Regions from separate parts of the Mesobacillus sp. S13 genome, predicted to be linked through region 2. Evidence: riboswitches for the same ligand, from Rfam matches in the RefSeq annotation. Region 2 holds a riboswitch; each other region holds the start of a gene.

Region 1 (10,300 bases), 530 kb from region 2:
ATGAAATCGTCATCTCCTATATGGAGCATCACAGCAATATCATCCCGTGGCAGCAGGTGGCAAAACAGACGGGTGCAACATTGAAATATATTGACTTGCAGGAAGATGGTACGATTTCGCTTGATACTGTCAGAGAAATCGTGACAGAGAACACGAAAATCGTCTCCATCATGCAGGTTTCAAACGTCCTTGGGGTCATGAACCCAATCAAGGAGATTGCCGAGATTGCCCACCAAAATGGTGCGATCATGGTGGTCGATGGAGCCCAAAGCGCACCGCATATGAAAATCGATGTCCAGGATCTTAATTGCGATTTCTTCGCTTTTTCCGGACATAAGATGTGCGGGCCGACGGGTATCGGCGTATTATATGGCAAGAAGGCACTTCTTGAAAAAATGGAGCCGGTTGAGTTTGGCGGCGAAATGATTGATTTCGTAGGTCTTTACGAATCAACATGGAAAGAGCTGCCGTGGAAATTCGAAGGCGGAACACCGATCATCGCTGGTGCGATTGGTTTGGGTGCTGCAATCGACTTCCTGAACGAAATCGGACTCGACAATATTGAGAAGCATGAACACGCTCTAGCGGCCTATGCGATGGAAAAAATGTCTGAAATCGATGGCATGACCATCTATGGACCGAAGGAAGCCGGTAAGCGTGCTGGTCTTGTAACATTCAATATTGATGACGTACATCCACATGATGTGGCAACTGTATTAGATGCTGAAGGAATCGCCGTTCGCGCTGGACACCATTGTGCACAGCCGCTGATGAAGTGGCTGAAGGCGTCCGCGACAGCACGTGCAAGCTTCTACCTGTACAACACAGAAGAAGATATTGACAAGCTTGTAGCCGGACTTGTCAAAACAAAGGAGTATTTCAGCGATGTCTTTTAATAATTTAGATAACCTTTATCGTCAAGTTATTATGGATCACTATAAGAACCCTCGCAATAAAGGTGTGTTGGAAGAAGGCAGCCTGACAGTCAATATGAACAACCCGACATGCGGCGACCGCATCCAGCTTACGATGAAAGTCGAAGACGGCAAGGTAGCGGACGCGAAATTTGAAGGGGAAGGCTGCTCGATTTCGATGTCGTCTGCTTCCATGATGACGCAGGCGGTCAAAGGAAGAAACATTGAGGAAGCTTTAAAGCTTTCAACGGTTTTTTCTGACATCATGCAGGGAAAAGATTATGAAGAGGATGATCTTGACCTCGGGGATATCGAAGCACTGCAAGGTGTCGCGAAATTCCCGGCCAGGATCAAATGTGCTACTCTTGCGTGGAAGGCAATGGAGAAAGGCCTGAAGGAAGAGGAAGACAGCCAATAAGAAATCATCGCTTGGTGATTTATTTGGCTGTATAAGAAAGGTTGACTTATTAACTTGGATTAGTGTCTAGCTTCAGCGCCTAGCCCCTCGAGTCGCTTCGGTCCGCCCAATGAAGTCAAAAAACGACTTCACTGGTCGGTCCTCCAGCGCTTGTCGGGGCTGACCAAGGCGCTTACGCTTTTGCAGTTGCAGGGGATTGGCCTGCAGCAACAACTACAAAGCAGGAAACATTGTTTCGTTGCTTTAAGAATGGAGGAATTCGACGATGGCTAAAAAAATGCCAGAGATCGGTGATTATAAATACGGATTTTCCGATAAAGACGTTTCCATCTTCCGGTCTAAGCGCGGTCTGACGCGTGAAATCGTTGAAGAAATTTCAAAAATGAAGGAAGAGCCCCAGTGGATGCTGGACTTCCGCTTAAAGTCTTTGGAGCACTTCTACAACATGCCAATGCCTCAATGGGGCGGCGACATGGCTTCATTAAACTTTGATGAAATCACTTACTATGTAAAACCTTCTGAGCGCTCTGAAAAATCATGGGATGAAGTTCCAGATGAAATTAAGCAGACGTTTGATAAGCTTGGAATCCCTGAAGCTGAGCAAAAATACCTTGCGGGTGTTTCTGCACAGTACGAATCAGAGGTTGTATACCACAACATGAAGGAAGAGCTTGAAGAGCTAGGAATTGTCTTCAAGGACACAGATTCAGCTCTTAAAGAGAATGAAGATATTTTCCGTGAGCATTTCGGAAAAGTTATCCCTCCAACAGACAACAAGTTTTCAGCGTTAAACTCTGCGGTCTGGTCTGGCGGATCTTTCATCTATGTTCCAAAGGGCATCAAAGTGGATACTCCACTTCAGGCGTACTTCCGCATCAACTCTGAAAACATGGGTCAGTTCGAGCGTACACTGATCATCGTTGACGAAGGTGCGCACGTACACTATGTTGAAGGATGTACTGCTCCTGTTTACACAACGAACTCGCTTCACAGTGCGGTCGTTGAAATCATCATCAAGAAAGACGCATATTGCCGTTACACAACAATCCAGAACTGGGCAAACAACGTCTTCAACCTTGTTACAAAGCGTGCAGTCTGCGAAGCGAACGCGACAATGGAATGGATCGATGGCAACATCGGTTCCAAGCTGACAATGAAATACCCAGCAGTCATCCTTAAGGGTGAAGGCGCACGCGGTATGACATTATCCATCGCAATCGCTGGTAAAGGCCAGCATCAGGACGCAGGTGCGAAAATGATTCACCTTGCGCCAAACACATCATCAACCATCGTATCTAAGTCGATCTCAAAGCAAGGCGGAAAAGTAACATACCGCGGTATCGTCCACTTCGGACGCAAAGCCGACGGCGCCCGTTCTAACATCGAGTGCGATACGCTGATCATGGATAACAAGTCTACTTCAGACACGATTCCATACAATGAAATCCTGAACGACAACATTTCTCTTGAGCACGAAGCGAAGGTTTCCAAAGTATCAGAAGAGCAATTGTTCTACCTGATGAGCCGCGGAGTCTCCGAAGAAGAAGCAACAGAAATGATCGTCATGGGCTTCATCGAGCCATTCACGAAAGAATTGCCAATGGAATACGCAGTCGAAATGAACCGCCTGATCAAGTTCGAAATGGAAGGTTCTATCGGTTAATAAAGATAAATACGGAATCCACCTGCCTCGGCAGGTGGATTTTTTTTAATTATTATGGAATTCGTAGAGATTCGTGCACATTTCGTAGAGATTAACAATGAAATCGTAGAGAATCAATGTCTATTCGTAGAGATTAAATAAAATTCGTAGAGAATATCAATCAAACCATAGAGAATATCATAAAGTAACCCAGACTCCGCGGTGATTATCAGCAATAAACCTGTATTCATCGGCCAAAACGTGCGAAGCACCTGACTTCATCAATGTTTTTCCTTCTCTACAAGCGGGAAATAAGGTTAGAACATGTCTTAGTTCTTATTCAGCGCTTAATTATGCTATCATGAAGATAAAATGGAGGTGCACAGATGATTATTGTTGGCTTAACGGGCTGGGGGGACCATGACAGTTTATATGAGGGCAAGGTTTCTCCGCGTGATAAACTGAAGGAGTACTCCAGCCACTTTCCGGCAGTCGAGGTCGATGCCTCTTTTTACGCTGTGCAGCCTGTGAAGAATGCCGCGAAATGGGTAGAGGATACACCTGATAAATTTCAATTCATAGTGAAGGCTTACCAGGGAATGACCGGGCATCAGCGCGGTGAGATTCCTTTTACCGATAAAAATGAAATGTTCAATGCGTACAAAGAATCACTGAAACCTTATCTTGAGGCGAATAAACACGCAATGACGCTGTTCCAGTTTCCGCCGTGGTTCGACCTGCGCAAAGAGAATGTAGACTATTTGCGTTGGTGCCGTGACCAGATGGGGGATATCGACTGTGCGCTCGAGTTCCGAAATCAGTCCTGGTTTGCAGGTGAAATGCGCGAGAAAACTCTCGATTTTATGAAAAGTGAAAAATGGATCCACAGCATCTGCGATGAGCCGCAGGCAGGGGAAGGCTCGATTCCGACCGTTCTTGAATCTACATCGAAGCATAAAGTGCTTGTTCGCTTTCATGGCCGGAATGTCCATGGCTGGAACAAGAAGGGAAAAGGACAAGATTGGCGTGAAGTCCGCTATTTGTATCGCTATAACCAGACAGAATTAAAAGAGTGGGCAGAAAACCTGCAAAAGCTCAACGAGAGCACGTCCCAGGTTTTCGTCTTGTTCAACAACAATTCCGGCGGGGATGCTGCTGATAATGCGAAACAAATGCTGGAGTTAATGGATATCGAATATGAAGGGTTAAACCCGAGGCAGCTTGATTTGTTTTAAATATTTTTTACCCTCCTGGCAACAATCAGGGGGGCAATTCACTTTAACAAGAGGATGGATGGTTAGATGGAAGAAGTTATTCATATTTACCATACGAATGATTTGCACAGTCATTTGGAGCACTGGCCAAGCATCCATAAGCTTGTGACCGAGCGCCGGCGTTGGCACGAGGAAATGGGTGACGAGGTTCTTGTTTTCGATATTGGCGATCATATGGACCGCTGGCACCCGCTATCTGATGCGTCAAGGGGAAAAGCGAACTGCCGACTTTTGAATGAAGCTGGCTACGATGCAGCGACTATAGGCAATAACGAAGGCATCACTCTTCCATTTGAAAACCTGGATTCAATGTATCTTGAAAAAAAGTTTGAAATGCTTGTAGCGAATCTTTATTACCAGGATGGAAATAAACCGGAGTGGGCGAAGCCATATCATGTATACATAAGCAACACCGGGACGAGAATTGGGGTCATTGGCGTCACAGTGAACTTTGGCCGGTTTTATGAACAGCTGGGCTGGAAGCTGAATGACCCAATTGAAGAGTTGAAAAATTGCATCGCTCAATTAAAGGGTCAAACCGACCTCATTATCCTTCTCTCACATCTTGGAATCCATGATGATGAACTGATTGCCGGAATGTTCCCTGAGATTGACGTCATTCTTGGCGGCCATACCCATCATATTTTACATGAGGGCAAAGAAGTTGGATCCAGCTTGCTGGCGGGAGCCGGGAAGTTTGGCTACTATACTGGCCATGTGACCTTGAAGCTTGATGGGAAGACGAAGGAAATTATACATAGGAAAGCCGTTCTCTATGATATGAATGAGGCGGATCAGGCTCAAGATGAACGGGAAATGGCCGAAGGATATTTCTTTGAAGGCAAAGAGCTGATGGCAGAAACAGTGGCTGTTTTGCCAGACGATTTAAAGGCAGATCCTCTTCAGCATTCGAAGCTTTCAAAGATGCTCACTCAGGCATTGCGGGAATGGTGCGATGCCGATTGTGCGTTCATGAATGCCGGGATGATTCTCAAGGGACTGAAGCAGGGAAATGTAACGAAATTCGATTTGCTCGAAATCTGCCCGCATCCGATCAATCCTTGTACAATCAGGATGTCAGGAGCAGAGCTAAAAGAAGTGCTCCTGCAGACCAGGGATGAGAAATGGCCACATCTTCAGATTAAGGGCCTGGGCTTCCGCGGTACCGTCATGGGGGTCATGGAATACGATGGAATTGAGTTTCAGCAAAAGGGGAATTATCCGCAGATTCTCATCAATGGCAAGCTGATTGAAGCAAAAGAGCACTATACGCTGGCCATCCCTGATATGTTCACCTTTGGCCGCTTTTTCCCGGAAATTCAGCGGGCTGAGGAAAAACGATACTGGCTGCCCGAGTTTCTTCGCAATTTGCTTGAGTGGAAGCTTGCGTCTCTTTAGAATCGTACAATAAAATGATTGTTGTTTGTATAGAAAATAGACGGAACAATTCCGCTTAAATTTGAAATGACCCTTATTTCTTTAAAAATAAGGGTCGTTTTTCCGCTTATCTCATCCAAATCGTAGTTTTTTGTCTTATTTTTTGCAGTTAACCGGAATATCTCCGTTTATTTACGCTTCAAACCAGTACTCTATTAATTTTAGACGGAATTTATTCGCTTATGAATGCTTCATGAGCGTCCTCTATATACAATAGCCGGAAATTATCCGCTTATGAATTCTCATACCTCTCTCAACAATAGCAGCAACAAAAATAACCAGCCATCGCACATCAATATATGAGCAAAATATCACGCTTTCTCCTTCTCTGTCATAGAGTGTTATTGGGATTGAAGGAGGGAGTTGTGATCATGATCGATATGTCACCTATTGAGATAGAAGGCAGGACATTTTTATGCATTTCTGTAAAACTGCCGAAAACAAACCTGTTAGTCGTTACAGGAGACAAGGGTTATATTATGTGCGGCGCTCTCGATGTCGCTCTTCTCAATGAAAAACTAAAAGGCAGGAAGGTGATTGCCGGCAGGGCGGTTGGCGTAAAAACAATCGAAGAATTGCTTGAAGCCCCGCTGGAATCCGTAACATATGAAGCGGAGAACCTTGGCGCCATAAAAGGCATGATTGGCAAAGAAGCATTGCTGCTCATGAATTAACTAAAGACAGCCTGAATGGCTGTCTTTTTATATAGATAAGATGTATAAATTCTATTTCGAGAATTGTCCAGCTCCAGCGCTTGTCGGGGCTGACCAAGGTGCTTGCGCTTTTCTTAATAATTGTGAATAAATGATGGCAATGGTTAAGAAGAAATGTTGGCATCCGATATAATAACTGAACTGCTTTTTTCCCAACTCAAAAAATGAAAAGGTGTCACCACAGCTATAATTATTGTGATAGAATATAAAGAAAATATTGTCGTTTTATGTAAAATTTTCTTATTTTGTGGCTTGATTCAGCCACCTCAACTAACAGATAAAGTGGGAATTAACATGAGACTCGTAGCCACCACTTCGGTAGAGGAAGGGGCTTTACTCGGAAAAGCCATTCATAATGACAAGGGCCAAGTTCTTTTGAACGTGGGCGCTCGGCTTGAGGGAAAGATCCTTAGACGTCTAGAAGAGTTTGGTATTGACTATATCTATATCAAAGACCCTGACACAGATGATATCATCGTGAAAAATTCCATATCAGATGAATTACGCGTCAATGCAATTATGACAATCGGAGGTACGTTCAAGCAAATTCAACTGGATACAAAGGTTTCGCAGACCTTTGTACTTGAAAAATCAGCAAGGACCTTCAAGAAGCTGATCAGTGATTTGCTTGATGAGCTGCAAAGGAGCAAAGAACTGCTGAACTTGCTGTCCGATGTATTCTTGCATGACCATTATATTTTTTCCCATTCCCTGAATGTCACATTGTATGCTTTGGCAATCGGGATTGAAATGAAGCTGACCCCCAAGGAGCTTGAGCAGCTTGGGCTGGGTGCGATTTTACATGATGTTGGCAAAATGAACGTGCCTGAGGAAATCTTATCGAAGCCAGGCAAGCTGACTGCGGAAGAATTCCAGATCATCAAGGCCCATGCCGAGGACGGATTCCAGATGCTGAGGAATATTCCGACTGTCCCGCTGATTGTCGCTCACTGTGCTTTTCAGCATCATGAACGGTTGAATGGCGGAGGATATCCGCGCGGATTGAAGGAGGACGAAATTCACCTGTTCGGAAAAATACTTGGTGTAGCGGATGTGTTTGATGCCGTCACGTCTAACAGAGTATACCGGCCGGCCATGCTGCCGCATGAAGGCCTGGAAATCCTTTATTCCGGGGCAGGCAGTCTGTTTGATCCAAAAGTGGTCGATGCCTTCCGCAGGGCTGTGGCGATCTATCCGGTCGGTCTGACTGTCATCCTGAGTGATGGGCGGAAGGGAGTAGTGGCCGAGCAGAATCCTGGCTTGAGTGAGCGGCCTGTTGTCCGTATACTCGAGGAAAACGGGCAAAGAGTGGAGCCATATCACCTCGACCTGAAGTCCAGCTTATCACTAATGATTGTCAGTTGCGATACAATCATTAAATACGAGTACGCCAATAGTTATTAATTTTATCTAGTCCATGTAGCAGTACAAAGTTAATTATATTTTTAGGCTAGTTCCCCCCTTTAAAGCATACATATAGCTTTAGAGGGGGGATTTGTTTTGGCAAAATTCGGCCGGCGGCTGCCTCGGAAAGGGCCCTTGCCTTTCAGGTATGTATTCCTGCTGACATTCGTCTTTTTTTCCTTTTCAACAGCAGCAGGACTCTGGATCATAGATAAAGGGCTAGAGCCCACATTGATGAAATATGCAGAATCCCAGACAAGAAAGATTGCCACCCTGGTGATCAATAAGGCCATCAATAAAAAAATCGCCAGCGGGATGGATATTGATAAGGTGATAGAATTCGTCCCTGTCGATGGCGGAACGACCACTGTAGTAAAATTCAATACAGAAATCATCAACAGGGTAAAGGCAGAAACAACTAATATTGTGCAAATGAACCTGAAGGAAGCAGAAAGAGGGAATCTCACCTCACTTGAGATGCTATCAGATGTCGAGCTTGTCACCGATGAAGAAGACAGGGAAGCAGGCATCATCTATTATGTTCCATTGGGCCAGGCAACCAATAATGCACTACTAGGTAATATGGGCCCGAGAGTTCCAGTAAAATTCAATGCAATCGGTGATGTGACAGCCGATGTTGTCTGGGAAACAGAAGAACATGGAATAAACAATACACTGATCAATGTATCGGTTAGAGTAAAAGTGAATGTTCAGATTATCATTCCTTTTGCGACCGAAATCGCTACGGTCCAAGAAAACATTCCGATTGGCAGTTTCTACTACCCAGGAAAAGTTCCGCAGTTTTACAATGGTGGAGGAGATACATCACCAGCCATCCAGCTTCCTGGAGAATAAAAACAGTTGTCAAGTTACCGATATTGTTATATTATAAAACCAATTGAATAATAAACCACATCATTCCGATGGGGTAGAGGCGCAGGATTCAAGAGTAAGCTGTGTGAGGATGACAACGTTGACCACAGCTAAAAGGGAATCTTGCCGAAGCAATAACAAAGTGAGTCACATTTTTTATTGCTGGGGATACTTTGAACAAGAGTATCACTGTCATTATGGAGGTAAATCCATAATGGGGAGCTACAGATCGTGATGGAGACACTAGTTGCTTATTAAGGGCAGCGATAGAATGTTCTCTATCGTTGCCCTTTTTTGTATTTTTTTAAAAGAAAGCAACTAAACTCTTTTCATGTAAAAGTTTCCCCCTGTCAAAAACAAGGAGGAGAAAGAAAGAATGGAAAACACAATTTTTTCATTGTTGCCGCCATTAGTGGCAATCCTGATGGTAGTCATCACCAGACGAGTACTGTTATCATTGGGGACAGGCATCATCGCAGCGGCTTTTTTGCTAGCTGAATTCAATATCGGAGAAACATTTGCTATTATGTGGGACGCAGCCATGGGTATTGTCGTCGCAGATGGAGAACTGAACACATATAGCTTGTACATTATCCTTTTCTTATTATTATTGGGTACGATCACTGCGTTCATTTCCATTTCTGGCGGAAGCCGCGCATTTGGAGAATGGGCGATGAAGCGTGTAAAAACAAGAGTCGGAGCACAGCTTGTTGGTGCATTTTTAGGAGTTATTATTTTCATTGATGATTATTTCAATGCTCTGGCAGTCGGCCAAGTTACACGTCCGATTACGGACCGCCAAAAGGTTTCCCGTGCTAAACTTGCTTATATTATCGATTCAACCTCAGCTCCTATGTGTGTCATTTCCCCGATTTCCAGCTGGGGTGCATACATTATCGCTTTGATCGGTACAATCCTTGCTGCACATGGTGTTAATGAATATAGTGCGTTCTCAGGATTCATGCAAATTGTACCAATGAACTTCTACGCACTTGCAGCATTAGCGATGGTCTTTATTGTAGCTCTACGAAATGTCGAAATTGGACCTATGAAAAAGCATGAAGAACGTGCAATCACAGAAGGGATTGTCGTTCCTCAGGACAAGCCTGTACCGGGGGAACTGAAGGATGACCTGCCTACAAGCACAAAAGGAACAGTTGGAGACCTTGTATGGCCGATTGTTGCTCTTGTCGCTGGAACGGTTGGCATGATGCTTTGGACTGGCGCAAGCGCTGTTGAAGGAGACGTAACCATTTTCGGGATTTTTGAAAACACAGATGTTACTAAGTCTCTTGTAACTGGCGGATTGCTTGGCCTTGCTGTAGCGTTGATTTTCTTTGTTAGACAGGCAGTTGTCTTAAAAGGCGTCAATGCCAATGTTTTTGGAAAAGGACTTGTTGAAGGCATTAAATCAATGCTTCCTGCTATCTATATCCTGGTCTTCGCATGGGTGATTGTTGATCTGATTGGAAGACTTGAAACGGGTAAGTACCTTGCTGGTATTGTTGAAAGCTCTAATATCAATATCGCATTCCTGCCGTTCCTGCTATTCCTTGTAGCTGGAATCATGGCTTTCTCAACAGGTACTTCATGGGGATCATTCGGCATCCTGCTGCCAATTGCAG
Region 2 (10,300 bases):
TTCCCCTGATTTTGTTCAGTGTCCTATTGGGTATCAGGCTGAGCTATATTCCAATGGGAATCGGCATCCTTTATTTATTGTATGAAAAATATGCAAAACGTGAGATTGCCTTTGGCAGGGTGATTAAATATGTAATCATCGCTGGATTGTTCCAGTTGATCTGGGTTGGCGGTCTGGTTATTTCTGAAGGAGGACTAACCAGCTTTCTCGAGCTTGCTTTTGGATTTACCGGCGGGCATTTCCAGGAATGGGGCGGTACATCGGCAACGAATGAACTCTCTTTCCTGGCAAGGCTGAACGCTTTCCTGTTTACCAACATTTTGTGGTGGGGAATGTTTTTACGAACAACTGTTTTGATGGTATTATATATAGTTATCGGCATAGTTCTATTATTGCCAGAAGCTAATAGAAAAGATTATAAGAAAATCAGCGACCAAAAAGAAGATACTGTTAAGAAGGAAGCTACTTTTCAGAAGGAAAACGCCTTTAACAAGACGAATACCTTTCAGAAGAAACACCTCGTTGAGGAGAAAAACACTCTTCGGCTCGGGAAATTACTGCTTCTCGCTTACAGTGTTTGGGCTCTTTTTGCCCAGAATATCGATAAGCCAAGGCATATACTGCCGCTGGTTCTATTGCTGGTGTTTCTTGGCCTTATTGTCTTTTTTAAAAAAAGGACAGGGACGTTCGCAAGGCTTCTTATAGTATTGGTCATCATTGCCCAGGCAATTATTTCTTCGAGTTTTATACAAAAACAGGCCAAAAACGAGCCCGCAGTCTATCAGCTTGCTCATTATATGGAGGAGCAACCGGAGGATTTCATCCTGTATACATGGGAAGAAACAAGAATCCTTCAATATTTGGGAATGTCTTACCCACATAAAAGAATTTTTACCTACAGGAATTTCCTTCATGACCAAGGGTTATATAAAGGTAAGACAGTTTATCTTACTAACAGTGTAATCGATGGTTTCTCTTCCCAGGGTTATGACCTTGGCGGAAATCTCGAGAAGGTAGAGACCTTTACATCAGATGAAATTTTCGACCCAATCTATCATGAGATTATTTTATATAAATGGACACCGTAACAGGAGGTGAACGGCATGAATGACCAAATTAGGAATAAGCTTGCGCTTCTCCCTGCTCAGCCAGGTTGTTATTTGATGAAGGACAGGCAGGGGACCATCATTTACGTGGGGAAAGCCAAAGTATTGAAGAACAGGGTGCGCTCTTATTTTACAGGATCGCATGACGGTAAAACACTTCGACTTGTCAATGAAATCGAGGATTTTGAATATATCGTCACGTCTTCCGATATGGAAGCTTTGCTGCTGGAGATCAATCTAATCAAAAAGCATGACCCGAAATACAATATCATGCTTAAAGATGATAAATCATATCCGTTCATCAAGCTGACTGCTGAAAGGCATCCGAAGCTGATCATTACCAGGAAAGTCAAGAAGGATAGCGGCAAATATTTTGGGCCATATCCGAATGTCCAGGCGGCAAATGAGACGAAAAAGCTGCTGGATAGGATTTATCCGCTCCGGAAATGCTCGACGCTGCCCGACCGAGTCTGCCTCTATTATCATATGGGGCAATGTCTTGCGCCTTGCGTCAAGGACGTCAGCAAGGATGAGTATAAGCAGATCACGGATGAAATCACGAAGTTCCTGAATGGCGGCTACAAGGATATCAAGGAAGATTTGAGTGCTAAAATGGCTGCCGCCGCTGAAGAGTTGGATTTTGAACGAGCGAAGGAATTTCGCGATAAAATCGCCCATATCGAGGCAACGATGGAAAAGCAAAAGATGACAACGACTGATTTTACGGATCGCGATGTGTTTGGCTATGCTGTTGATAAAGGTTGGATGTGTGTACAGGTCTTCTTCATCCGTCAGGGGAAATTGATTGAGCGAGAAGTTTCCATGTTCCCAATTCACAATGAACCCGAAGAGGATATCCTCACATACCTGGGACAATTTTATTCGAAAAACGAGCATTTCAAACCGAAGGAAGTTTTGGTCCCGGAGGGCGTGGATCTTGAACTGGCAGAAGGGCTGCTTGAAGTAAAGGTCCTGAAACCACAGCGCGGAAAGAAGAAGGAGCTTGTCCACCTGGCATCCAAGAATGCAGGGATTGCCCTGAAAGAAAAGTTCTCGTTAATCGAGCGCGATGAGGAGCGTACCATCAAGGCTGTTGAAAATCTTGGCCAACAAATGGGCATTTACACTCCTCACCGAATCGAGTCTTTTGATAACTCCAATATCCAGGGAACCGATCCGGTATCAGCGATGATTGTTTTTATCGACGGCAAGCCGGAAAAAAGGGAGTACCGCAAATACAAGATTAAATCGGTCAAGGGCCCGGATGACTATGAATCAATGAGAGAAGTCGTAAGGCGCCGGTATACCCGTGTCTTGAGAGAGGGGTTGCCCCTCCCGGATTTGATTATCATCGATGGCGGTAAAGGACATATCGAGTCCGCACGGGATGTACTAGAAAATGAGCTGGGACTTGATATTCCAATCGCTGGGCTGGCCAAGGATGATAAGCACAGGACCTCCCAGCTGCTCTATGGAAATCCGCTGCAGGTGATCGAACTGCCCCGTAACAGCCAGGAATTTTACCTGCTGCAGAGAATCCAGGATGAGGTCCACCGGTTCGCGATTACCTTCCACCGCCAGCTAAGAGGCAAAAGTGCTTTTCAGTCCTTGCTCGATGATATTCCAGGCATAGGCGAAAAGCGCAAAAAAGCCCTGTTGAAGCATTTCGGTTCGGTGAAAAAAATGAGGGAAGCCTCTGTGGAAGAATTGAACGCTGCCGGTCTGCCGGCAAATGTTGCAGAGGAACTCTTTCAGAAATTGCAGGATTAATGTAGCATTCTATTTTTAGGTGTGCTATAATGATAAAAATTTCATATAGCTATCACTTTAGAGCATTAAAGTGAAGATAGAGGTGCGAGCTTCAAGAGTAAAAGTCTGGAGAATTTTAGGATTCAGAGATGGGCTTTGAAAGGGGATGTTCGCCGAAGTGAGAAAATGCCTATCCATTTTCACGCTGGTCCTTCGTTGAACAAACGCTGGATTGTCAAGATTGCCATCTTGGAGTGCTATCTCATGTTGCAGCGTATATACACGTTTATCAAGCAATGGGAGCCACTTCCATTGCTTTTTCTGTTTTTAAGGGCTAATTTTTGACAGAATTACATATGCGGCGGAGTCATGGAAACTCTATTAAAGGCAAAATACAGAATGAAGAGGCAGGGGAAACCTATGGGATTGATTGTACAGAAATTCGGTGGAACATCGGTCGGCAATGTAGAAAGAATCAGGAATGCGGCAAGCAGGACAGCAGAAGAATTGCAGAATGGCAATAATGTGGTTGTAGTCGTATCAGCAATGGGCAAGACGACAGACCATCTTGTCGATATGGCAAATGATATTTCAAGCGCGCCATCGAAAAGAGAGATGGACATGCTGCTGACAACAGGCGAGCAAATTACGATCGCGCTATTTTCAATGGCACTGTCGCAAAATGGCATTGATGCCGTTTCCTATACAGGCTGGCAGGCTGGAATCAAAACAGAAGCTGTCCACGGCAACGCCCGGATTGTCGATATTGATACAGACAGGATTGCCAGGGACTTAGAGACTGGCAAGGTGGTCATTGTCGCCGGATTCCAGGGTGTTACGGATGATGGGCAAATCACGACACTTGGCCGCGGAGGCTCAGATACAACTGCAGTTGCCTTAGCAGCGGCACTGAAAGCTGATAAATGCGATATCTACACAGATGTGACCGGCGTGTTCACGACCGATCCAAGGTATGTGAAAAGTGCGAGGAAGCTGCTGAGCGTTTCCTATGATGAAATGCTAGAGTTGGCCAATCTAGGGGCAGGCGTGCTCCATCCGCGCGCGGTGGAATTCGCGAAAAACTATGGATTGCCACTTGAAGTAAGATCCAGCATGGAAAAAGAAAGAGGCACGATCATCGAGGAGGAGAATGAAATGGAACAGAATCTAATCGTACGTGGAGTAGCGTTTGAAGACCAAATCACGAGAGTATCAGTCCTTGGAGTCAGCACTTCATTAAAAGGACTTTCAACCATATTCACAACACTTGCCCAGAACCACATCAATGTCGACATCATCGTCCAGAGCCGAACAGAAGCAGGATTAGCCAATATCTCGTTCTCCATCAAGAGCAACGACCTTCCAGAAGCACTGGATGTATTGGAACGTAATAAAGAAACATTGAACTACCAGGCCGTTGAATCTGAAACAGGCCTCGCAAAAGTGTCCATCGTCGGTTCAGGCATGGTTTCCAATCCTGGCGTGGCCGCAAAAATGTTTGAAGTCCTCGAAGGAAACGGCATACAGGTGAAAATGGTAAGCACATCCGAAATCAAGGTTTCAACCGTCGTTGATGAAAAACAAATGGTAAACGCAGTTGAATCACTGCACGAAGCATTTGAACTATACTCAGAAGCGGTTAAGACGAATTAAGAGAGTTGCTATAAGAAGCTTTCCTGGTGTTTGAATCGGGAAAGCTTTTTGTACAAGTGCTGGCAGGTAAGTGTCAGCTGGATTAGGAGCCTGGTGATCAGGGAGAACAGGAGGGTTTCACCGATATTTACCAGTGAAAAGGAAAAACGGGAGTTCTTGGTCACAAAAGAATGAATCTTGTGCCCGTGAAAAGAAAAAACGGGTGCTCACGGAAACATAAAAGAGAAATGCGTGCCCGGTTTAAGGTGGATATAGATTAACCGGGCACATGCAAAGGCAACTTCCCTAGTTTCCGGCAAATTCAAAGGGCTAGGAGTCTGAAAAATCAGAGTCGCTCAATTCCCAGTCATAATAAAAGGGTTACTGCGCCTAGATCAACCAAATTCGGGCGCAGTAACCCTTGCTATCATATCATTTTAGGAGACGATGCCGATTCCCTACATCATTCGCCAATCAAATCACCCTTATCCCATTTGATCGTGAACAAGATTTTCGCTGATTTTTTATTGGGGTGTTCGAAGGCTTCGGTTGTAACATTTTTCTGCTGTTCCATTTGCTGGGCAATGAAACCTGCTTCTAGCTGGAATGTAGCGTTAGGATTGTTTTTCAGTCTGGAGGAAATGAGCTCGCTGCTAAGTTCAAGCACCATTTCTCTTCGGGATTCTTCTTTGATGGTCAGTGTGCCCCAGCCGGCATCCTGGAAAAAGCGGATGGTTTCGTCAAGGGTTGATAATGAATATTTTCGGGCGAGGCGTTTTCCGGCCCAATACAGGATTTCAGCTGTGTCTTTGCCAAGCAGTTCCGGCAGTAGGACTTCCTTGATCAATTCATATCCAAACGCAGGGACAGCCAGTGGATCGCTATCGTTTTTTTGCTCAGAAGTAGTTATTTCACTCATGTTCTCCCCTCTTTCTATCACTCTATTATAAACAATTTGCCGCGAAAACATTAAATTAAAAAGTTGTTAAATTTTGCATGGTCTATGAAATTCGATAAACTTTTTCCATATTTATACCATACCCGAAACTGGGATAGTCAAAATTATTGTATCGAGAATTTTTTAATCAGTCGGTTCCTATAGGCAATAGTATTATTTTAATATACTCTTTCATACGTTTAAATAATTAGAAAGAGGGATTTTTACAATATCAATATATTTTAAAAATTTTATTTATATAAGCATTTTTATGTATCCGTTTTCTTGACGCTCTATTATGATGGGAGTAAAATGAACATGTCACATAATTGTAAGAAATGCTTATTTTACGGTGTTGGGTTGAATCAGTCTATTAGGTTAATAGAGATGGGGAGAGAAGCCCGAACATCACGGCCAAATTTCAGGGGGGTATACTTATGGCAGGTAGACAAGAGTTTTATTGGCGGAGGCTGCATTCTTTGCTGGGTGTCATTCCAGTGGGTCTTTTCCTTATGCAGCACCTTGTAGTCAACCATTTCGCTACAGGGGGAGAAGAATCATTCAATAGCGCAGCACATTTTATGGAGCAGTTGCCTTTCAGGTACTTTTTAGAAATTTTCATTATCTTCTTACCATTATTATTCCATGCGATTTATGGTCTTTATATTGCTTTTACAGCGAAAAACAATATAGGCCAATATAGCTATTTCAGGAACTGGATGTTCATGCTACAGCGTGTTTCTGGTGTGATTACATTGATTTTCGTAGCTTGGCATGTATGGGAAACTCGTATCGCGGCAGCATTTGGTGCAGAAGTTAACTTCCAGATGATGGAGACGATCCTATCTTCTCCATTCATGCTATGGTTCTATTTGATTGGTGTCATCTCTACAACTTTCCACTTTGCGAACGGATTATGGTCATTCTTCGTGAGTTGGGGAATTACTGTAACACCGCGTTCACAAGTGATTTCCACTTACGTAACGATCGGAGTTTTCATTGCGCTTTCCATCGTAGGTGTCCGCGCAATCCTGGCATTTGTATAAGCTGTTTCCACGGGCTGCAATCCGAAGCCTATGCTGGAAAAAGAATTACTATTGAACGGATATTAAAGACAGACATGGATTTAAGGGAGTGAGTCACGATGAGTAAAGGTAAGGTGATCGTAGTCGGCGGCGGCTTGGCTGGCTTAATGGCTACAATTAAAGTTGCAGAAACAGGAACTCCTGTTGAACTGTTTTCTCTAGTGCCGGTAAAACGTTCCCACTCTGTATGTGCACAGGGCGGAATCAACGGTGCAGTAAATACAAAAGGTGAAGGTGACTCTCCTTGGGAGCACTTTGACGATACAGTATACGGCGGGGACTTCCTTGCGAACCAGCCGCCAGTTAAGGCAATGGCTGAAGCAGCGCCTGGAATCATCCACCTTCTTGACCGTATGGGTGTCATGTTCAACCGTACGCCAGAAGGTTTGCTTGATTTCCGCCGCTTTGGAGGAACTCAGCATCACCGTACAGCATTTGCTGGTGCTACAACTGGACAACAGCTTCTATACGCTTTGGATGAGCAGGTTCGCCGTCATGAAGTGGCTGGTTTGGTCACAAAGTACGAAGGCTGGGAATTCCTTGGAATAGTTAAGGATGAGGAAGGTGTGTGCCGCGGAGTCGTAGCACAAAACCTGACTTCAATGGAAATCAAATCATTTGCTGCTGATGCTGTCATCATGGCAACTGGAGGCCCTGGCATCATTTTCGGTAAAACAACGAACTCTGTTATCAATACGGGATCAGCTGCTGCGATCGTTTACCAGCAGGGCGGTTATTACGCTAATGGTGAATTCATCCAGATTCACCCTACAGCAATCCCTGGGGATGACAAACTCCGCCTGATGAGTGAATCTGCCCGTGGTGAAGGTGGACGAGTATGGACGTACAAAGATGGTAAGCCGTGGTACTTCCTTGAAGAGAAGTATCCAGCTTATGGAAACCTTGTACCGCGTGATATTGCAACACGTGAAATCTTTGATGTGTGCGTAAGCCAGAAGCTTGGCATCAACGGTGAGAACATGGTTTACCTTGACCTTTCACATAAGGATCCTAAAGAGCTTGATATCAAGCTTGGCGGTATCATTGAAATCTATGAGAAATTCATGGGCGATGACCCAAGAAAAGTTCCTATGAAAATTTTCCCTGCTGTTCACTATTCTATGGGCGGACTATGGGTTGACTATGATCAAATGACCAATATTCCTGGCTTGTTTGCTGCAGGTGAGGTTGATTATTCACAGCACGGTGCGAACCGTCTTGGAGCCAACTCATTATTGTCAGCAATCTATGGCGGAATGGTAGCAGGTCCAAATGCGATCCGTTACATCAATGGACTTGAGAAGAGCTCTGACGCTATTTCTTCTGCCCTATTCGATGATGCTGTCAAGATGGAAGAAGAGAAATGGAACAACGTCATGTCACTTGATGGCACTGAGAATGCATATGTCCTTCACAAAGAGCTTGGCGAGTGGATGACGGACAATGTAACGGTTGTTCGCTACAACGACAGACTTCTGAAAACAGACGAGAAAATCGTCGAGTTGATGGAGCGCTATAAGAATATCAATATTAACGATACTGCAAAGTGGAGCAACCAGGGTGCTGTATTCACACGTCAGCTTCAAAACATGCTTCAGCTTGCACGTGTTATCACAATCGGTGCTTATAACCGTAACGAAAGCCGTGGGGCTCACTATAAACCGGAATTCCCTGATCGTAATGATGAGGACTTCTTGAAAACTACTATGGCGAAGTTTGTTGATGCAAACTCTGCTCCAGCATTCCATTATGAAGAAGTAGATACTTCATTAATCCAACCGCGTAAGCGCGATTACTCTAAGAAGAAGGGGGAGTAATAAGGCATGTCAGAGAATAAAACTGTTACTTTTGTAATCAGCCGTCAGGATACTCCTGATTCAGCCCCTTATGATGAAACGTTTGTATTAGATTATCGTCCAAATATGAACGTCATTTCGGCACTGATGGAAATCCGACGTAACCCAGTGAACTCAAAAGGTGAAGCAACGACACCTATTGCCTGGGATATGAACTGTCTTGAAGAAGTTTGTGGTGCGTGTTCTATGGTCATCAATGGCCGCCCGCGCCAGTCTTGCTCAGCGCTGGTTGACCAGCTTGAGCAGCCGATCAGGCTTGAGCCAATGAGAACATTCCCGGTTGTCCGTGACCTTCAGGTTGACCGCAGCCGTATGTTCGACTCATTGAAGCGCGTTAAAGCTTGGGTTCCAATCGATGGCACTTACGATCTTGGACCTGGACCTCGTATGCCAGAGAAAAAGCGCCAGTGGGCTTATGAACTTTCAAAATGTATGACTTGCGGTGTCTGCCTTGAGGCTTGTCCTAACGTAAACGACAAGTCCGATTTCATTGGGCCGCAGCCGTTATCACAGGTTCGTCTATTCAATGCCCATCCAACAGGTGCTTTGAACAAAGGCGAGCGACTTGAAACAATCATGGGAGACGGCGGACTTGCGAACTGTGGTAACTCACAGAACTGCGTCCAGTCTTGCCCTAAAGGCATTCCATTGACTACATCGATCGCAGCCTTGAACCGTGATACTACATTCCAGTCATTCAAGAACTTCTTCGGAAGCGATCAAGTTTAAAGAAAAGCGCAAGCGCCTTGTTCAGACCCGACAAGCGCTGGAGGGCCGACCAGTGAAGTCGTTCTTTGACTTCATTGGGCGGACTGAAATCGAAATGTATAGCCGACTGTCCAGAAACGCAGAAACTGGAGACTCCGACAAAGAAGCGCTTTTTGCTTCTGGCGGCGGAGTTGAAGTTTCGGAGTTTCTAGGAGGCGACATTAGACAAGCGACTCGAGGGTCTAGGCGCTGGAGCTAGACACTAATCCAGGTGTGAAAAATTTTATACTTTGTATAAGAACGAACCTCCTTTCCCTGGAAAGGAGGTTTTTCTTTTAGCTAAAATAGTGCTTTTTCCAGTCTGGTTCTCTTGATATACTTTTCTTAAAAGCCATAATTAGGAGCGGTATATGAAATTTACAAAAATATTGGCAATCCTGATTGTCATTAGTGGAGTGATTGTCCTAGGGATAGGATTATTTCAGCTGTGGGACATAAAACAGCAGGAGAAGATTTCCCTGGCAACGGCGAAAGAATTGGTTAAGGAAGATAAGCCAAAGGCTACAAAAGAAGAATTCATGCCTGAAACCGGAGAGGCTTCCGGATTGCTGGTTATACCGAAGATAGAAGCGGAATTGGCTATAGTGGAGGGAACGGATGCCGACGACCTCGAGAAGGGTGTTGGCCATTATAAAGGCTCCTTCTACCCTGAGGAAAATGGACAAATCGTTCTCTCCGGCCACCGTGATACAGTTTTCCGAAAAGCAGGGGACCTTGAATTGGGTGATCAACTGACGATGAAAATGCCTTATGGTGATTATACGTATGAGATAACGAGCACAAAAATCGTCAGCGCAGATGATACCAGTATCATTACCCTCCAAAATACCGAAGAAGAGCTCATTTTAACAACCTGCTACCCGTTCAGTTATGTTGGCGATGCACCCGACAGATATATCATCTATGCAAAAAGAATATTGGATGAAAACTAGATAAACCAGCCTGGAACTTTCCTGTGCTGGTGTTTGTTTTTCCTTTTTTATTCCCAAAACAACGAAATAAATTTATAATAAAGAAAAGAATGAATGTTCATTCATTTTACGGGAGGTTTCAGCATGAAAAAGATGGAGTACATTAATGAGATTGTAAGCTGGGAAGAGGAATTTGATTTTTTTTATCCGGTGAAGGTTCGGTTTTCGGAAACCGATATGTTCGGGCACTTAAATA
Region 3 (10,300 bases), 2.0 Mb from region 2:
TCCCCGTAGCCATTGAGCTGCCGATGAAATATGTGTATATGGTTGCACCGGTAGGAACATTGCAATTCATTATAACTGCGTTGTTCTGTCTGGCCATTGTATTTTTCCGTGAAGCACCGATTAAACAGGTCCAGACAGAAGCCATTCCCAGAAAACGTGTCATCAACCAGTGATCCCGCTAGTTTGAATAGGAGTGAATCTTAATGGAGTCATTTTTGCTATTTTTCGCCTTTATCGTTGCCCTGATGCTTTTCTTGACAACTGGCATATCTGTGGCTGTAGCGATGGGCATGATTGGAGTATTGGGTACGATATTATTCATCTCACCTAACGCCCTTGCTCAGTTATCGAGCATTACTTTTTCCAACTCAACCAGCTTCGTCCTGATGGTCGTTCCGATGTTCGTTTTGATGACGGAGGTTATTTCCTCTTCCCCAATTGGCACACAGGTATTCCGAACGACCCAACTATGGCTGGGGCGTTTCCCTGGTGCACTTGGAATGGGAACCGTACTGACGAGTACAGGATTCGCAGCCATTTGTGGGTCAAGCCCAGTTACAGCAGCAGCCATAGGTAAAATCGCTGTACCTGAGATGATCAAGCAAGGATATTCCCAGCGACTCGCGATTGGCGCAACAGCAGCGGGAGGTACTTTAGGAATACTTATCCCCCCAAGTGTGGCACTAATCCTTTATGGAGTCATTACCGAAACCTCGATCGGCAAACTTTTTATTGCCGGATTTTTGCCCGGGGCTCTGATTGCCGGCCTCCTATGCCTCACCTTCTTGATTATCGCCCTGGTAAAACCAGAAATGGTTCCTGTCACAAGAACAAAGGTCAAGTGGAGTGAGAGGTTTCTTTCATTGAAATCAGTACTTCCCATCCTCATCCTTGTATTTTTCGTCATGGGTTCGATTTATACCGGGTTTACTACCCCTACTGAATCAGCAGCAATCGGAGCCTCGACAGCACTGGTTATTGTTGGCGCAATGGGCTACTTGGGCAGGAAAAATATCCTCCAGATTTTAAACAACACAGTGAAAACAACGGGGATGTTCCTCTTTCTGGTTATTGGCGGCGTATTCAGCGCTTTCGTTTTAAACCGTCTCGGGATTCCGCAAAGCATGGCCACTTCCCTTTTAGGTCTCGATATACCCGGATGGGTGATCATCTTGCTTATCAATATTCTGTTGCTCGTACTTGGAATGTTTTTGGACCCAATGAGTATCCTCGTCATTGTCATCCCATTGTTCTTCCCTACTGTCACGGCACTGGGTTATGATCCAGTTTGGTTTGGAATCATGGTGACCATTAATATTGAAATTGCAGCGATATCACCACCCGTAGGATTTAACTTATTCGTGTTAAAATCTGTTGTCCCAGACGTTAGTTTAGGGGAAATCATCAAAGGTGCGTTGATTTTCATTATCCCGTTATTAATTGGGTTGATCATCATCATACTTTTCCCTGAGATTTCCTTATATTTACCTAACCGAATGTAGAGTATAGGAGGAATTGGCTTGATTACCAATATTCGTGTTGAAAAAGACCAGACCTTTAAATTATCAGAAGGTAAAAATCTGCTGGCAGATGTTTACTTACCTGTCACAGAAAGCCCCAGAGCCTTTCCTGCTTTGATTCTAATCCATGGCGGCGCATGGCAAGCCGGCTCAAAAGAAATGTATCAGGATTGGGGACCCTACCTTGCCGAGAACGGACTAGCAGCCATGTCGATTGATTACCGGCTATCTTCTAAAAATAATCCGACATGGCCGGGAGTAATGGAAGATGTTCGTGACGCGTATAAATGGCTTGTTGCAAATAGTGAACACTACCATATTGATACCAGCCGAATCGGCGCAATGGGCGATTCTTGCGGAGCCCAGCTCGCCCTTTTGCTTGCACTTGACCAGCCAGGTATCAAATCTGTGGTCAGTGTCTACGGAGTCTATGATGTAACAGCCTGGTGGAAGTACACCCAGGTGACACGAGACGACGATCCCGTCGGCAACCTTTTTGGAAAAACACCAAGCCAAGCTCCTGAATTATATAAAGAAGCATCCCCAACTGAACACATTTCTAGATTCATAGAGCTGAACGATTTTAACTGCCTCATGCTTTGGGGCGAACAAGACACAATCGTACCCGCAAAACAATCAAGAGATTTTTTCGCCCAACTCGCTGAAACACCAGTGAATGTTGAAAAACTAGTAATACCAGACAAAGGTCACTTCTGGTTCACCATCTTCCCGGGAATCCCTGGCGGAACGTTGAAGGATGAACCCAATAGAAACGTTGCACCGCAAGTTTTAGAGTTTATTAGGAAGACGTTGTGATGAATTAAGATTCCTTGTATGCTTACCTCGACTACTCAAAAGCTGACAGGTACAATCCTTCCAGATGGTACCTGTCGTTATTTTTGCCTTAATAGTTTACTGAAAAGGCTATCAAGGGTATTATTAATTGACACAACTAGATCGGCTAAAAGGAGAATCGGATGCTGGATTACAGATTATATAAAGGTCAAGGCACGGAGTACATCGTGTTGTTGCATGGGATCGGCGGAAGCTCGAATATTTTTTACAAGCAGCTTAAACCTTTTCTTAAAAAATATCATATCGTCGCAATCAACATGCCTGGCCATGGGAAATCACCTGACATAGATTCCTATAAGGAAAGGTTCTCTTTTGATTCAATTGTCAGGGAGATACTCAAGACGCTGGACCACCTTTCGATTCGCAAGGCTCATTTTGTCGGAGTTTCGCTAGGAACAATCATCGTCCACCATCTTCTGCAAACGGAACCTGGACGAGTGAGATCAGCAGTCCTTGGCGGGGCGATTACCCGATTGAACCTATTTGGCAAATCATTGATCAAGCTCGCATGGTTAGTAAGGAACTTTATTCCTTTTATGTGGCTTTACCGTATATTGGCCTGGATCCTGATGCCTCGTGGCAACCATAAGAGTTCCCGGAGATTTTTCATCCAGGAGGCTTATAAGATGAAACGGAAAAACTTCCTTGCATGGTATCCTCTTGCAGGTGATGTGAAAGCAACCTACAGCAAGGTCCAGGAAAAAAGCGAGGACGTGCCGAAGCTCTATATCTCAGGTGCCGAGGACCATATGTTTGTCAGGGAACTGGCAGAGGATCTGCGTGGGGATGCTAGCTCTGAGCTAGTGATTCTTGAACAGTGCGGCCATGTCTGCAATATTGAAAAAGCAGATGAATTCAACCAGCTATCAATCGAATTCATGGATAAACACGAAAGCAAACAAGCAAACATCAGTTAATTAGAAAAGCGCAAGCGCCTTGGTCAGCCCCGACAAGCGTTGGAGGGCCGACCGGTGAAGTCGTTCTTTGACTTCATTGGGCTGACCGAAACGTCTCGAGCTGCTCAAAGCTGACGCTTATCGCAAGATACTCAAGGAAGCACTTTCCGGGACGAAAACTGGATAGGCGCTGGAGCTGGACACAAATCTAAGTGAGGAAATTTATACTTACTTATCCATTAAAAGAGGGAATGAGCTAAGCAGCTCATTCCCTTTGTTTGTTGACGATTTAGTAGTAATAAAACGGATATCTAGGCGGCGGGCAGCACGGATAAACTGGCGGGTAAAATCCACCATAGTAAGGGCGCGGATAGAACAAAGCGCCTCCCAATAATCCACCAGCCAAACCACCTAAGAATGGCAATCCAAAGCCCCAGCCGAACCTCTGATCGTACGAACGATAAGGATGTCTGTATGCATGCATACGGCTTACCTCCCTCTTCTCTTTTTATCTTCATTAATTTTATATGCGTTTATCATGGTTTTGGCTTGGGCGAATGCACATGGGAAGTGGATTTCAGGGGTGTAGGCTTGTGCTGGAGCATTGGTATTTCTATTTCCGAATCTATTCCTAAATGGGCCTTTCCGGATGAAAAAATGCCCTCCAATCAAAAAAAGAAGCATGAAAGCCACTTTGGGCTTCCATGCTTCCAAACTATTAGACTTTAAACTTCGCGACCATTTCTCTCAGATTCTCTGCAAGCCGTGCAAGTGATGCGGATGATGAAGCGACTTCTTCCATGGAAGCCAGCTGCTCTTCTGTTGCGGATGCGATTTCTGCAGTGCTTGCGACTGAGCCTCGGGCGATTTTGGTCACCTCATCGATTGAGGCGTTCACCTGCATGACGCTCGCTGACATCTCTTCTGAAATCGCGGAGACTTCCTGGATTTCCGAACTGACATTTTCAATCGATCTTAGAATCTCGTCAAATGTCTTTCCTGTGTCTTCTACCAACAAAGTTCCCTCGGAAATTTCCGCTGTTCCTTTGTTCATCATTTCAACGACCTGGTGGGTTTCTTTTTGAATCACTTCGATCAAGCCGGAAATCTGGCTAGCCGACTGTCTTGAGAGCTCAGCAAGCTTTCGGACTTCATCGGCGACGACCGCAAATCCTTTTCCATGTTCACCGGCTCTTGCTGCTTCAATGGCAGCGTTCAGGGCCAGCAAGTTTGTCTGGTCGGCGATTCCGGTAATAACCTCAATGATTTTGCCAATTTCAGCTGATTTGTGATCCAAATCCTTGATGACAGCATTCGTTTCACTTGTCGTATGATTGATTGTCTTCATCTTCTCGATTACTTTTTCCAGAGAATCATGTCCGAGCATTGCCTGTTTCGTTGTATCAGCCGCAGACTCAGCGACCGTGGATGTCGTAACGGCAACCCTCTGGATTCCTTCCGACATTTCGCCTACGGCCCTCGCACTTTCCTCCGTATTTTTGCTTTGGAGTTCTGCACCGCCGGCAACTTCCTGGATGGCTGTTGCTACCTGATTCGTAGCCGAGTTGGTCTGATCCGCACTTGCCATCATTTCTTCAGCAGATGCCGCAACCTGCTCGGATGTACTGCTAACTTGATAAATCAGATTCCGCAAGTTTGTTGCCATTTCATTGAAATCGGCTGCCAACTGGCCAATTTCGTCGTTATTCTTCACATTGATTTTTTCAATAGCCAGATTTCCGTCAGCCATTTGCTTAGCTGCATGTGATACAAGCTGGACAGGCTTTGAAATGATCCTGCTGATATAGGTAGCAATCACTGTTCCGATGATAAAAGCAGCTGCACTGAGCAAAATGATGAGCAGCGCTACTTTCTGTACTTGTCCGGATAAAGTTTCACTCGTAGCATTCAACGCATCCTGCTGGTACTCGATTGCATCCTCTGCCGCAGAATTCAGGTTGAAGATGAGTGGATTCCCTTCTTTCTGCATAAGCAATCGGACCTTGACCGTCTGTTCATCTCTTATTAAAACAAAGGCCTCTGAAGCGACTTCATAATATTGCGCTTCTGCTGCAATCAGGTTTTCCCCTACCTTTTTCCCCTCGGAGGATTCTGTTGTGCTCATATATTTCTTAGAGCTTTTCTTAAAATCCTCAACAGCTCCCTCAAATTCGATCAGACTTTCACCATCGCCATTTGCCATATATTTTTGAAGTGCAAGCTGCTCCCTCATGATGGCATCCTTCATCTCGACAATCAGATTCAGCTTTTCCATCCGGTCTTCAATAGATGAAGAGTACTGGCTGTTCATTTTGTTAAACTCAAAGTTCGAGATAATGGCCACTAAAGCCAACAAGGCCAATACTGAAAAAAAACCCGCCAATAACTTGGCACGGACACTGGTTTTCATTTGCGGTTTTGCGAATCTTACCTGTGGTTTTGCGAATCTCTTTTTGAATTTCATTTTCCGCTCTCCTGTCCAGTAATATAAATTACCCCTCTTACCTTCTATTTCGGCTAAGATTCAGAAAATTTTAGGACTTTAGTTATAAAAACTCAAAAAAAAAGAAGGCTCTATGTAAGCCTTCGATACTTGATTTCCCCGCCAATGATGGTCATCTCGATATTCATCGATAAAAGCTCATCCGCATCCTTCATTTCAAATGGATTTTTCGAATAAAGTGTCAAATCAGCTAATTTCCCCCTTGAGATCGTGCCTTTTAACGTCTCTTCGTTTGTTGGATAAGCTCCTAATTCTGTAAATAGACGGAACGCGTCGACCATTGACAGTTTCTGCTCTGGCACGTAGCCATCGTGAATTTCGCCTGGCTTTTTCCGGGTGACAGCAGCATGGATTCCGAGAATAGGATCGACTGGCTCAACCGGAGAATCAGAACCCCCGGCACAAATGACGCCTGCATCCATCAAAGTTTTCCAGGCGTATGAAAGCTTGATCCGCTCTGCACCAAGGCGCTCCTGAACCCAAGGAAAGTCACTCGCAATGAAGCGCGGCTGAATATCGGCAATCCGGCTTGGTGATTTCAGGCGAGGAATCAATTCCTCCCGCAGAACTTGGGCATGTATCAGCCTGTCACGATAAGCTGCAGCCGGGAACTGGTCCAGCACATCAAGGACATTTTCTAGCGCCTGGTCACCAATTGTATGGACCGCAATCGGCATGTCCAGTTCGCGTGCCCCTTTCACGATTTCATAGAGCTGCTCCTGGTCATACATCGCATCACCATAGTGACCCGGCGCATCGCTATAAGGCTCCGACAACAAAGCTGTCCTTCGTCCAAACGCCCCGTCGGCAAAAATTTTCACCGCACCGATTTGCAGCGTGTCATTGCCATAGCCCGTGTACATTCCCGCTTCTTTTAAGTTTGGTAAAAATTCATGGTTTATCAGGAGATTACTTCGTAAGCCAAGCTGCTCTCCATTTAATAGCTCATTGAATAGATCCCATGTTTTTTCCAACCCGCCAAGATAGAGCGGGTCATTCGTATGCACGCTGGTCAGCCCTTTGCTCATCGCAAAATTCATCGTCTGGCGCATCGCTTTTTTCCAGTCATCGTATGAACGCTCAGGAATGTAGGCCCTGACCAGATTCGCCGCTGACTCAAGGAACAGGCCAGTCGGCTGTTTCGTGATTTCATCGAGTAAGATTGTTCCGCCCTCCGGCACTGTGATCGCCGGATGATAGCCGCTCACTTCCAAAGCTTTACTGTTGACCAAGGTCGCATGCAAGCAAGTCCTTGTTAAAAATAACGGGTTGGCTGGCGCCACATAATCCAGCTCAGCCATCGTCGGAATTCCTCCATCGGTAAAAAGATTCTCATCCCAGCTTGAGCCGACAATCCATTCACCAGGCTCAAGCTGACTAGCTTTTGCCTTAATTTTTGCCAGCATCTCATGCCTTGACGTGACGCCCACAAAATCAAGGTTGATGAAGCTATCCGCCATGATGGACAGGTGAAGGTGGCTGTCGATGAGGCCTGGCGTGGCCGTTTTCCCTTCTAGGTCAATGATTTGTGCCTGGCTTCCCCAGTGCAGCACCATGTCCTCGGTAGTTCCCATATCAATAAAACGGCCATTTTCGATGACCACTGCTTGTACAATTGGATTGCGTGAATTAAATGTATAGATGATTCCATTTTTGTAGATGGTTCTCAAGAAGATTCTCCCCTTTGGATAAAATGTGAATGCCTGGGGAGTGCATAAGGAGTTTGATAGAAGGGGGATAGTTGGTAAGCTCTGGCATGCAAAAAAGCAATGGCAGAAAATAACCTACCATTGCTTTTACAATATACGTTATCCTCCATTTCGATCAGTAGTTCTCCATGCACAAAACCCCGCATGACAGTCTGCTCCTTGTTCAGAAAGCAGCCCAGCAATAATCAGTCTGACCCTGATCACGCTTCGGCAAACAACCCTTTCAGCCACCATCAACGATTGTCGATCTCCGATGGACTACTCTTGTTATTCGCTCCTCTACCTCACCGATCTGATAAGATCATATGAAATTAGGTTAATAGTATCATAAATGTCCAAGAATGTTCACTGATTTTTGCTTGACATTCTTTTACAATGAAAAAGAAAGGAAGTGGAATATGATAGTAAAAGAACGAACCAAACCAGAAGAACTAGTATTGTTGCATGCTCTGAAGCCTAGAATGGAATTAGAAGAGAAAGATGCGCAAAACCTATGGACACTGGAAAAAGGATATGAAGGTGAAGTCCAATTCGACCAATGGTTTACGGGATACCAAGTTGAAAGTTTAATTCTCAACGACCTGTTACTAGAAGTGAATGGCACCCTTTTTCAAATCGATTCGTTTGTGATCACACAGGACCGGTTGCATCTTTTTGAAGTGAAGAATCTTGAAGGGGACTATTATCTGGATGGAGACAAATTCAAGACTGTCGCCGGCAAAGAAACCAAAAACCCCCTCCACCAACTAAGCCGCGCCGAATCACTGCTAAAACAACTGCTAAAGGAACTTGGCTTTTACATTCCTCTTGAACCTCACCTCGTGTTCATTAACCCAGAATTCGCCCTTCTGCAAGCACCATTGAAATCACACATTATTCTACCCAACCAACTCAACCGCTTTATGGATAAAATGAACAGAACCTCTTCCAAGCTGAATAACAAACATACCAAATTGGCCGAAGCTCTATTGTCTTTGCATATAACGAAATCACCGTATTCAAGAGTGCCGAGTTATGATTTTGGAATGTTGAGGAAAGGCGTTATTTGTGGAGGTTGCGGGGGGTTTTTGGAGAGTTTCAGGCAAAAAAGAGCTGTATGTAGTTATTGTGGCACAGGAGACTCAATTGAATCTCTTATTTTGCAAGCGTTAAAAAGTTTTCTAATACTATTTCCAGGTCAAAAAGTAACCACAACCGCTATTTACGATTGGTGCAATGGAAATTTGCCAAAAAAATCAATAAGACGAGTATTAAAAGACAATTTATCAGCCAGTGGAGAATGTAAGTCTACTTATTACGAGTAAAATATTCTGCAAGACTTGGGCCTAGATCGTGATTTCTTCCATCTAGGCTTTTTTATGTGCTCAGTTGTTCTCCTTCTACCCATAACGGGGAACATATCTCCTCTTTATGTTACCGGTTTTTCCTCTCCCTCCCATAACGGGGAACATATTACCTCTTTATGAGCCCAGTTTTCGCTCTCCTCCCATAACCGGGCACATATCTCTTCTTTATGTTACCGGTTTTCGCTCTCTCTCCCATAACGGGGAACATATCTCCTCTTTATGTTACCGGTTTTCGCTCTCCCTCCCATAACCGGGCACATATCATGATCTTCCTTAACTTCCTTACCCCTTCCTCGAATAACAACAAAAAAATTTGCCAAAATAATCATAATAGAAAACGCTTGCAATTTTTCATATTCGTTTTATAATACTTGTATACAAGTATACTTGATTAACCAGGAAGGTGAGGAAATGACGGAAAATAGTAATTTTCTTTATCCGCAAAAATGGCTTTCTAAGGCTTCAACGGGTGACCGGGTTGCGAGTGAGCTCCGGATGCAAATTATTTCGGGCTTGATTGAAAGCGGTGCCATCCTTTCGGAGAACAAACTAGCTGCTGATTTTAACGTAAGCCGTTCGCCGATCCGTGAAGCGCTTAAAATTCTTTCAGCTGAAAACCTGATCCGCCTGGAAAGAATGGGTGCCGTGGTCATTGGCCTTACAGAAAAAGATATTGAAGAGATTTATGATGTCCGCTTATTGATTGAGTCATTCGTTTTTGAACGACTTATCAAAATAGATACAACCAACCTAGTAGTTGAATTGAGCAAAATTCTCGAGATGATGAAGATTGCCATCAAGTACAAGGATGCCGACGAGTTCAGCCTCCAGGATGTTCTTTTTCACGAAACGATCATCCGGGCCATCAACCACTCTTACATCCGAATGATCTGGGATAACACGAAGCCCGTCATGGAAGCTTTCATTCTTTTATCGATGCGAGCAAGGGTTGAAGAAAAGTACGAAGACTTCGATCGCATCCTCGAGAATCACGAGCTTTATATTGAAGCCATCAAAACGAAGAATCGCGACCTGATGATTAAATCCTTACACCAAAATTTTGATGATGTTCAAGGTAAAGTAGATGACCTTTGGATATCGCAGCAAACGCTTTCCAAGGGAGTGGAGAAAAGTGACTGAATATATGCTAGGGGTCGACATCGGTACGACGAGTACCAAGGCTGTCCTTTTCAGCGAAAAAGGCGAAGTCATCCAGCAGGAGAACATTGGCTACCCGCTCCATACGCCGGATATATCAACAGCCGAGCAAGATCCTGAAGAAATTTATATGGCGGTCCTGACTGCCATTACGAAAATCATGAAACACAATCAGCAAAAAAAGCTGGCGTTTATTTCCTTCAGCAGCGCGATGCACAGCGTCATTGCCATTGATGAAAATGATGAGCCGCTTACACCCTGTATCACCTGGGCCGATAACCGCAGTGAAGCATGGGCGCATAAGATCAAAACA

The links. A riboswitch is a leader RNA that binds a small molecule or an ion and turns the genes downstream of it on or off. The one in region 2 is predicted to bind lysine.
Region 1: it holds a riboswitch for lysine, as region 2 does, so the genes downstream of both, LGO15_RS20780 (Na+/H+ antiporter NhaC family protein) here and LGO15_RS18015 (aspartate kinase) in region 2, are expected to answer to the same signal.
Region 3: it holds a riboswitch for lysine, as region 2 does, so the genes downstream of both, LGO15_RS03770 (amidohydrolase) here and LGO15_RS18015 (aspartate kinase) in region 2, are expected to answer to the same signal.

The regions. Positions count from the first base shown of each region.
Region 1 is NZ_CP084622.1:4,045,511-4,055,810, reverse strand. Features, by position in the region: gene LGO15_RS20820 (cysteine desulfurase) at 1-896, shown strand, start outside; gene sufU (Fe-S cluster assembly sulfur transfer protein SufU) at 886-1,332, shown strand; gene sufB (Fe-S cluster assembly protein SufB) at 1,598-2,995, shown strand; gene LGO15_RS20805 (DUF72 domain-containing protein) at 3,361-4,209, shown strand; gene LGO15_RS20800 (bifunctional metallophosphatase/5'-nucleotidase) at 4,276-5,646, shown strand; gene LGO15_RS20795 (YunC family protein) at 6,057-6,359, shown strand; gene LGO15_RS20790 (HD-GYP domain-containing protein) at 6,693-7,802, shown strand; gene yunB (sporulation protein YunB) at 7,899-8,657, shown strand; lysine riboswitch at 8,724-8,908, shown strand; gene LGO15_RS20780 (Na+/H+ antiporter NhaC family protein) at 9,052-10,300, shown strand, end outside.
Region 2 is NZ_CP084622.1:3,510,963-3,521,262, reverse strand. Features, by position in the region: gene LGO15_RS18025 (glycosyltransferase family 39 protein) at 1-1,088, shown strand, start outside; gene uvrC (excinuclease ABC subunit UvrC) at 1,104-2,876, shown strand; lysine riboswitch at 2,946-3,123, shown strand; gene LGO15_RS18015 (aspartate kinase) at 3,276-4,508, shown strand; gene LGO15_RS18010 (YslB family protein) at 4,951-5,406, opposite strand; gene LGO15_RS18005 (succinate dehydrogenase cytochrome b558 subunit) at 5,862-6,470, shown strand; gene sdhA (succinate dehydrogenase flavoprotein subunit) at 6,569-8,326, shown strand; gene sdhB (succinate dehydrogenase iron-sulfur subunit) at 8,333-9,094, shown strand; gene LGO15_RS17990 (hypothetical protein) at 9,147-9,332, shown strand; gene LGO15_RS17985 (class D sortase) at 9,484-10,065, shown strand; gene LGO15_RS17980 (acyl-CoA thioesterase) at 10,189-10,300, shown strand, end outside.
Region 3 is NZ_CP084622.1:726,240-736,539, reverse strand. Features, by position in the region: gene LGO15_RS03800 (TRAP transporter small permease) at 1-173, shown strand, start outside; gene LGO15_RS03795 (TRAP transporter large permease) at 204-1,502, shown strand; gene LGO15_RS03790 (alpha/beta hydrolase) at 1,521-2,336, shown strand; gene LGO15_RS03785 (alpha/beta fold hydrolase) at 2,498-3,292, shown strand; gene LGO15_RS03780 (hypothetical protein) at 3,561-3,755, opposite strand; gene LGO15_RS03775 (methyl-accepting chemotaxis protein) at 3,990-5,735, opposite strand; gene LGO15_RS03770 (amidohydrolase) at 5,846-7,444, opposite strand; lysine riboswitch at 7,595-7,773, opposite strand; gene LGO15_RS03765 (nuclease-related domain-containing protein) at 7,882-8,787, shown strand; gene LGO15_RS03760 (GntR family transcriptional regulator) at 9,241-9,969, shown strand; gene gntK (gluconokinase) at 9,962-10,300, shown strand, end outside.